DNA from 2 places in the Thermopolyspora sp. NPDC052614 genome. Region 1 is predicted to be linked to the other one. Evidence: riboswitches for the same ligand, from Rfam matches in the RefSeq annotation. Region 1 holds a riboswitch; the other holds the start of a gene.
What was found. Region 1 has a riboswitch for cyclic di-AMP ahead of AB0K60_RS19045 (NlpC/P60 family protein). Riboswitches for the same ligand answer to the same signal wherever they lie in the genome.

Region 1 (4,408 bases):
CGGCGGCGTCGCGCCCTGGGCGTAGGCCGGCTGGCCGTACCCCTGGCCGTAGCCCTGCTGGGGGTAGGACTGCTGCTGCGCGTAGGCGGGCTGCTGGCCGTAGCCCCCCTGGCCGTAGCCGGGGTCGCTGGTCTGGCCGTACCCCTGCTGGGCGTAGCCCGGCTGGCTGTAGCCGCCCTGCTGACCGTAGCCCTGCTGCTGGCCGTATCCGGCCTGCTGGCCATAGCCGCCCTGCTGCTGGCCGTAGCCCCCCTGGCCGTAGCCGGGATCGCTGGTCTGGCCGTACCCCGGGTCGGTGGACCCGCCGAAGCCGCCCCCCTGGCCCTGGCCGTAGCCGCCCTGGCCGGGCTGCTGGCCGTACCCCCCTTGGCCGTAGCCGCCTGCCTGGCTGGAGCGCTGGCCGTAATCGCCCTGCTGGCCGTAGGGCTGGGGGCCGCTCGCCGAGCCGTACGACTGCGGTCCGCTCTGCGATCCGTAGGACTGCGGCCCGCTGGGGGAACCGTACGGCTGGGGCCCGCTTTGCGAGCCGTACGACTGCGGTCCGCTCTGCGAACCGTATGACTGCGGTCCGCTCTGCGAACCGTACGACTGGGGGCCCGTCTGCTGGCCGTAGGACTGGGGGCCGCTCGCCGAGCCGTAGGACTGCGGGCCCGTCTGCTGTCGGCCGTAGCCGTAACCGCCGTCCTGCCCCTGCTGCCCGTAGCCCTGCTGCTGGCCATAGCCGGGCTGCTGCTGACCGTATCCTCCCTGCTGACCGTAGCCGTACTGGTCGGATCGGTAGCTGACGACCGTCACGTCCGGGTCGTACCCGTCGACCGGTCCTTGATTGTTCTGCCGGTAATCCGGCATCCCCGGCGGCGACCCGCCATCCGGTTCATCCCGTGGATACGGTGGCTGTCCGGTGCTCACCGTGTCACCTCACTTCGAGAGGGCATGTGGCACATTCAGGCACATGCTGGCTGTTGCCCAACGTAGCGACCCAAGAGATCAACCGTCACCTTTCGCCCATGTCGCGTGGAGAGTCCGATCGCGGCATGAGGTGCAGCAGCATCCTCGTGTTGCCGAGTGTGTTGGGTTTGACATGCTCCAGGTCGAGAAACTCGGCCACCCCTTCGTCATAGGAGGCGAGCAACTCGGCGTACACCTCCGGAGAGACCGGCGTCCCCTGGATCGGGACGAATCCGTGCTTCGCGAAGAACCCGACCTCGAAGGTCAGGCAGAAGACACGGCGTAGTCCCAGTTCCCGTGCGGTGTCGATGAGCGCGGCGACGATGCTGTGGCCGATTCCGAGACCGCGGTATTCCGGGTCCACGGCGACCGTGCGTATCTCCGCGAGATCCTCCCAGAGCACATGGAGCGCTCCGCATCCGACGACGACACCGCCTTGCTCCGCCACCCAGAACTCCTGCACGTCCTCGTACAGGGTGACGGTCGCTTTCTTGAGCAGGCTCGGCCCCACCCCCGAATAGATGTCGACAAGTCGCCGGATGGCCCGTACGTCCGGAGTACGGGCACGCCTCACCACGACCGCACCTTCCAGCGGTGTGAACTCCGCGACCTGCTCCATGACAGGTCAGGGTATCCTGCCCGAGCCACCTCGTATCGGTTGGTCCGTTATCCCGAACCATTCCGTGATGTGATCACTTTTGCCGGGGGCCGGAACGGCGCCAGACCGCTTCGCTATGGGCCGCACCTGCCCGCCCTCGTCGTCCCGCTCGTCGCTCCAGCGCAGGGCCGGTTTGGACCGATTCACGGATGTGACCGGACCGTGATTCCGCAGTTGTCGAATCACAACGAAATCGCAGTTCTGGTTGAGCGCGACCTTGGGGTGCATTAATGTCCAAGCTCGGTGTCGGCTGCGTCAGCGGCCGGCCCGCCTAATCCCCGCCATCCGCACTGGCATGGGGAACCGGGGACCCACGTCACAGGGGTGAATCCGCGACCCCCGCGGGCTGTCCGGCCGGGGTCTCGGTAGGGCTCCTCCGGCCCGAACCCGTCAGCTAACCCGGTAGGCGGCCTGGGAGAGGAGTTTGCTTGCTGCTGCGCATGTGCCTGGCCGGCGTCATGGTGGTCGCGCTGACGATCGGCGCACCGGCCCTGTCGGCGACGGCCGACCCCGAGCCCAGCCTTCGTCAGCTCACCAAGCAGGTGGAGAGCCTGCACATCGAGATCGAGAAGCTGACCGAGGACTACAACCGCGAGCGGGAGCGGCTGAAGAAGGCGCGGCACACCGCCGACAAGGCGCAGAAGATCCTCCGCGACAACCAGGACGAGCTCGCCATCCGGCGGGAACGCGCGGGGCTGCTGGTGCAGGGCGAGTACATGATGGGCGGCTTCGGCTCCGGGCTCGCCTTCACCGGCAGCGGCGACCCGGACTCCTACCTCGACGGGGCGGCCACCACCTACGCGCTGCAGCTTGAGCGGGGCGAGGAGGTGAACCAGCTCAGCACGCTGCTCGCGGAGGCCGAGCGGGCCAAGAAGGAGGCCTCCGCCCAGGAGGAGGAGGTCGAGAAGATCGTCAAGGGGCTCGACGATCGCCGCGACAAGATCAGCAGGCTCATCGCCAGGACCGAGAGCAACCTCTACCGGCGGGCCAACGATCAGCTCAGGTCGGCCGCCGGGCGGGCGAGGTTCATGAACATCCCGATCGTGGGGCAGGGCAAGGCCGCGCAGGCGGCGCGGTACGCGATGAGCCAGCAGCTCAAGCCGTACGTGTGGGGGGCCGAGGGCCCCAACAGCTTCGACTGCTCGGGTCTGGTGATGTGGGCCTACCAGAAGGTGGGCATCAACCTGCCGCACTACACGGGCAGCCAGTGGACCGCGGGCCGCCAGGTCTCCCGCGAGGACCTGCGCGTCGGCGACCTGGTGTTCTTCTACAACGACCTGCACCACGTCGGCATCTACATCGGCGGCGGCCTCATGGTGCACGCGCCCAGAACCGGGGACGTGGTACGCGTGGCCTCGATCAAGAACCGCCCGTTCGTCGGCGGCGTGCGCATCGCCGACTGATCGGCGGCCGGCTGACGGCGAAGGCGCGGGTGCCGCACTCCCGCGGTGACCGTGCCGCGTCGCCGGATGCATCGTTCCAGGGGCTACGACGGCAAGCCGTGTACGGCCTTGCCCCGGTTTGACCGGGATTGACCAGAATGACCGGGTTGACCGTCCCCGCGCGGACGGCACCCGGCCCGGTGGAACGCTTGCGAACCTCCCAACGAAAGGGGACGGCCGGCGCGTCGCCTCAGATCAGGCGTCGACGAGCCGCCCAGGCGACCGCCTCGATGGCGGTGGCGACGCCGATCCGGTCGCAGATGCCGCGTAGCCGACGCCGGACCGTGCGCCCGCTCACGTCCAGCCGCCGCCCGACGCGGTCGACCGTGACGCCCTTGGCGAGTTCGGACAGCAGGAGCAGGTCATCCTCAGTGAGTCCCGCACCGTCCGCACCGACGACGCGATCTTCCTTCTGGGAAACCACATCGGGATACGCCATCGGGAAACCTCCCTCACGACGAACTCGGCGATGTTGCATTGTCTTGGCCCGCTCCGTGTGGAACGCTAAACGCCTCGATCAAGGTCGTCAAGCCGTGAGCGGCGGCGATGGGGGCGACATCACAAACGGGCAGCCGAGAGGCATGATCAGTTAGGAGTCATGCGCTCTCGGCCCGCTTTCCCCATTACACAAATAAAACCGGACTATTTCCGCAAGGTTTCACCCGGTCGGCTTGACCAGCGGGAACAGGATCGTCTCCCGGATGTTGCGCCCGGTGAAGGCCATGATCATACGGTCGATCCCGGCGCCCATGCCACCCGTGGGGGGCATCGCGTACTCCAAGGCGCGCAGGAAATCCTCGTCGAGCTGCATCGCTTCGGGATCGCCGCCGGCCGCGAGCAACGACTGCTCGGTCAACCGCCTGCGCTGCTCGATCGGATCCACCAACTCCGAATACGCGGTGCCCAGCTCGGTGCCGAAACCGATGAGATCCCATTTCTCGGTCAGCCGCGGATCCTCGCGGTGCTGCCGGGTCAGCGGGGACGTCTCCAGCGGGTAGTCCATCACGAACGTGGGCTGCACGAGCGTGTGCTCGACCAGCGCCTCGAACAGCTCCTGCACCAGCTTGCCCGGCCCCCACTTGGGGTCCCAGTGCACCTCCCGCTTGTCGGCGTACCGCCGCAGCTCCTCCAGCGGCGTGCCCGGCGTGATCTCCTCGCCGAGGGCGGCCGAGACCGCGCCGTACAAGGTGATCCGCGGCCACTCCGGCAGGCCGAGGTCGTACTCCTTCCCCTCGTGCACCACGACCGTGGTGCCCAGCGCGGCCACCACGGCCTTCTGGTACATGCGCTGGGTCAGGTCGGCCATGTCGTTGTAGTCGAGGTACGTCCCGTACGCCTCGATCATGGTGAACTCGGGGTT
Region 2 (4,408 bases), on a different contig from region 1:
GGGGCCGACGCGCTCGCCATGCCCGGCATCGCGGGCGGGGGCGACCCACTCATGACGCTGAACGGCCTGGCGACACTGAGCCAGATCTCGAAGGTGCGCTCCGAGGCGATGAGCGGGTACGAGGCCGAGGTGAAGGACCTCGGGGCCCGCAGGGACAGGGCCAAGACCGCCTTCGAGGAGGCCGCGGACGACCGCGAGAAGTTCCGCAAGAAGCGGGACGAGGTCGAGAAGCTGGTCACCGAGCAGGAGCGGCTGCTGCGTCGGCTGGGGACCTACAACGCCGGGAACACCAACAGCACCGGCCTGAAGTACACCGGCCCCGCCTCGGGCAACGCCAGGACGGCCCTGCAGTTCGCCTACAGCCAGATCGGCAAGCCGTACCGGTACGGCGGCACGGGACCGGGCGTGTGGGACTGCTCGGGGCTCACTCAGGCGGCCTGGCGGGCGGCCGGGGTCGAACTGCCCCGTACGACCACGCAGCAGTGGGCCTGGGGGGCGAACCGCCGCGTGTCGATGGACGATTTGCAGCCCGGCGACCTGCTGTTCAGCAACGGGCTCGGGCATGTGGGCGTGTACGCCGGTGACGGCAAGATGGTGCACGCGCCACGCACCGGCGACGTGGTGAAGGTCGTGACGCTGTCGTCCTACGGCATGGGTCGGTTCGTCGGCGCCGTGCGGCCCTGACCTCGGGCCCGGATTCTCGGGACGCCTGCGAAGAGCGCGTCGGCCCTCCGCGTCCGCGCCCCGCGTGCTGCGCCGGGTTTGGTGGGGTTTATTCGGGTTCGCATGTGACGCGGTCGGTTCCCGGTCGCGTTCACGCCCGTACGGTGCCGTTCATCGCCGCCCGCGGTGAGGTGCAGCGCGTCCGGCATCGTGTGCGTGCAGACCGGCGGGCCCTCGGCGGCATGACCCTCAGCAGGGCGCTCGCCCGGGCCGGTGGCCCCGGCGAGCGGCCGTGGGCGAGTCGAACCGCTGCGCCGCCTGGCCGGTTCGCGGTCGCATCCATGCCGAACCGCTGCCGCGCATCCAGTCCGGGGCGCATCGATGCCGGGCCTTCGCGTCACGCGGCCGGTCCGTGGCCGACCATCCGACCCGCGCCCAGATGGTGTGCCGCGACGTCCTGAATGCCCCATCGGGTCAGGGGGCCCACGCCGAGGCCCTCGCAGGAGGCCGTCTCACCTCGCCTCGTCGAGCGAGGGAGACCGGACGTCCATGAGTCGGCCGGGCGTCTCCGTCCCGTTCTTCACCAGGTCGAGGAGGCCGGTGCGGGGTGCGCTCGGTCTCGTCCGGCGTGAGCCTCTTGGCGATGTGGCATTAGTCACTTTTGAGGCAGTCAAATTCGGGGAATCGCTGCTTGATTCATCATGATTTGTCCGATCCGCCCCCTTCTGTGTGGACATTCGGATGTTCCGCTTTCGTTGGATGGCCGAGATTTTCGATCATGTTTTGGGCCCTCCCGGGGTTGTTACTCCTGTTACTGATGATGTTCGTGTGACGATCAATGGCCGCCTTCCAGTGATGTGATAAGCATCACAAACGGGTAACTTACTTCTCGTTTGTGCTGGGCTTTTATTTCGTTCGAAGCCTTGTCTTGTGGCGATTTCGGCGGAATCGTCGACGGCATTTGCTTGGCGTGTGTAGATTTGCGCCTCGCAGCGACATGCCATGCCGCTGCCAAGAACACCCGGCTGATCACCGGGTGATCAGATAACAGATCCATAATGTCGCCGCAACCCGAACCAATGGTTTAATGTTCAACGGTTTGCGGAGGCAGGCCGAATCCATGCAGTCAGGAGGCATGGAGCCGGGGACCCAAATGCCCTCCGGTGCGAGGGAGCGGGGTGAATCGGTGATGTTCACCGAAGGGCGATCAGACTTCCCCGCCCGAACCCGTCAGCTAACCCGGTAGGCGCAAGTGGAAGACCCTAGGAGAGATCCTGTCCACCACCTCGCACAACCCCCGTCTGTCGCGTGCCGTCCGGGTCTCCCTCGGCGGAGTGGCCCTCACCGTGACCGTCTCAGCCGGAGCGGTCACCCTGCAGAGCACCGCGGCCCACGCCGCGACCGCCGGCACGCCGACGACAGCCCAGGCCGGCCTGCCGGCCACCGTCCAGATGTCCGGGCAACTCAGCGGTGCGACGTTGAGCGGCGTCAATTTGGGCGGCGTCAAACTGGGCACGAGGAAGGCCACCCGGAAGCTCGGTAAGGTCGCGCGGCAACGCGCCAGGGCGAACCGGGCCATCGCGGCGGCCAAGGCGCAGATCGGCACGCCGTACCGCTACGGCGGCACCGGCAAGGGCGGCTTCGACTGCTCCGGTCTGGTGCAGTACGCCTGGCGGAAGGCGGGCGTGAAGATCCCGAGAGTGACGACGGCACAGTACCGTGCGATCAAGACCAAGGTCTCCTGGAAGAACCTCCGTGGCGGAGACCTGATCTTCTTCTACGGCAAGGGCCATGTCGGCATGTACGTCGGGAACGGAAAAATGATCCACGCTCCCAGCTCGGGGAAGCGGGTGCGCATCGACAAGCTGAACGCATGGCGCAGGGCGTCGTTCAGCGGCGCGGTACGTCCCGGCCTGTGACGTAGCCGAGACGCCGACCGCGGCACCACGGCCCCGCCCATCCTCTCCTCACGGTGGGCGGGGCCGCGTCATGCCCGGCTGCCGCATCCTCGCGCCACGCCTTGTGTCAGTCCGGGTGCCATGCCCGGGTGCCGCATCCTCGTGCCACGCCTTGTGTCACGTCCCGGTGCCGCGTCCGGGTGCCACATCCGAATGCCATGCCCGGGTGCCGCATCCTCGTGCCACGCCTTATGTCACGTCCGGGTGCCATGTCCGGCTGCCGCATCCTCGCGCCACCCCTTGTGTCACGTCCCGGTGCCGCATCCGGATGCCACGCCCCTGTGCCGCATCCTCGCGCCACGCCTTGTGTCACGTCCGGGTGCCACGCCCCGTACCATGCCGCATCATGCGCAGATGGGCCGCTCGGGCGCTTGCCGTGCTCCTGCTGGCGGCGACCGCCGCCGGAGCGGTGCCGCCCCCCGACCCGCTCCTGGGCCGCGCGCTGGCGCTCGTCCGCGAGCACCCCGCCGTCTGGACGGGTGCCGCGGCGATTACTCGGGGCGACCGGGTCGTGGTGGTCGGCGGCGGCTCCGCACTGCGTGCCGAACTCGTGGACCTCGCCGAGCGGGCCCGCCGTACCGTGGCACGAGTCTGGGGGACCGTGGACGCGATCGTGCTCGTGCCGTCCACCACCGCCCGCGCGGCCGTTCTCGCCGCGCCCGCCGACGTGCGCGGCCTGGCCGCGCTCGCGGGCGACGGCCACGTGATCGTCGAGCCCGCGGGGTTCGCCCGGCTCTCGGCGGCGGGACGGCGGGTCGTGCTCACTCACGAGCTGACCCACGTCGCCACCGGCGCCGCCGTCGACCACGACACTCCCCGATGGCTGGTGGAGGGGTTCGCCGATTATGTCGGTTTCCGTGACTCGGGCATCCCGGTGCCCGTCGCCGCGGCCGAGTTGGCCGCCGAGGTGCGCGCGGGACGGCTTCCCGACGCCCTGCCCGGCCCGTCGGACTTCGACCTGGGGCCGCGACGCGTGCGGGCCTACCAGGAGGCGTGGCTCGCCTGCCGGTACGTCGCGGCCCGCTTCGGCGAGAACCGGCTCGTTGACCTCTACCGTTACATGCGCCTCCGGCCTCGGGATGCCGACGCGGTCCTGCGGCAGGTGCTGGGGATGGGGTCGGCCGAGTTCACCGCCGCCTGGCGCGAGTATCTGCGCAGGGAACTGACATGATCGGGTCCCGCCCTTGCGTCGGCGGCCGAGGGTCTCATGGCGATATCCGATGGGGAGGACGTGGGCCGAGTTCACCGCCGCCTGGCGCGAGTATCTGCGCAGGGAACTGACGTGGACGGGTCCCGCCCTTGCGTCGGCGGCCGAGGGTCTCATGGCGATATCCGATGGGGAGGACGTGGGCCGAGTTCACCGCCGCCTGGCGCGAGTATCTGCGCAGGGAACTGACGTGGACGGGTCCCGCCCTTGCGTCGGCGGCCGAGGGTCTCATGGCGATATCCGATGGGGAGGACGTCGGCCGGTGGAGACGATCGTGCAGTAGATTCGAAACGCGTTACATCGTTACATCCGGGGGTTCCGGGGCGGCCGGCCTCGGCCCGATCCCTCGCGCGGCGAAACGGTCTGCCCTCACGTGAGCACTCTGATCGTCACCAACGACTTTCCGCCCCGGCCCGGGGGCATCCAGGCGTTCGTGCATGCCCTGGCCATGCGCCGGCCCCCTGGGTCGCTGATCGTCTACGCGCCCCGGTGGCGGGGGTGCGAGGCGTTCGACGCGCGGCAGCCGTACCGGGTGGTCCGGCATCCGACGACGCTGATGCTGCCCGTGCCGACGGTTGCC

Region 2: another riboswitch for cyclic di-AMP. It lies ahead of AB0K60_RS10320 (C40 family peptidase); the one in region 1 lies ahead of AB0K60_RS19045 (NlpC/P60 family protein).

The regions. Positions count from the first base shown of each region.
Region 1 covers NZ_JBFATZ010000008.1:117,573-121,980, forward strand. Annotated here, with positions in the region: gene AB0K60_RS19035 (RDD family protein) at 1-849, opposite strand, end outside; gene AB0K60_RS19040 (amino-acid N-acetyltransferase) at 995-1,567, opposite strand; cyclic di-AMP (ydaO/yuaA leader) riboswitch at 1,876-2,031, shown strand; gene AB0K60_RS19045 (NlpC/P60 family protein) at 2,035-3,009, shown strand; gene AB0K60_RS19050 (LuxR C-terminal-related transcriptional regulator) at 3,239-3,487, opposite strand; gene lysX (bifunctional lysylphosphatidylglycerol synthetase/lysine--tRNA ligase LysX) at 3,707-4,408, opposite strand, start outside.
Region 2 covers NZ_JBFATZ010000004.1:154,019-158,426, reverse strand. Annotated here, with positions in the region: gene AB0K60_RS10325 (NlpC/P60 family protein) at 1-684, shown strand, start outside; cyclic di-AMP (ydaO/yuaA leader) riboswitch at 1,764-1,927, shown strand; gene AB0K60_RS10320 (C40 family peptidase) at 2,010-2,582, shown strand; gene AB0K60_RS10315 (hypothetical protein) at 2,968-3,792, shown strand; gene AB0K60_RS10310 (glycosyltransferase family 4 protein) at 4,202-4,408, shown strand, end outside.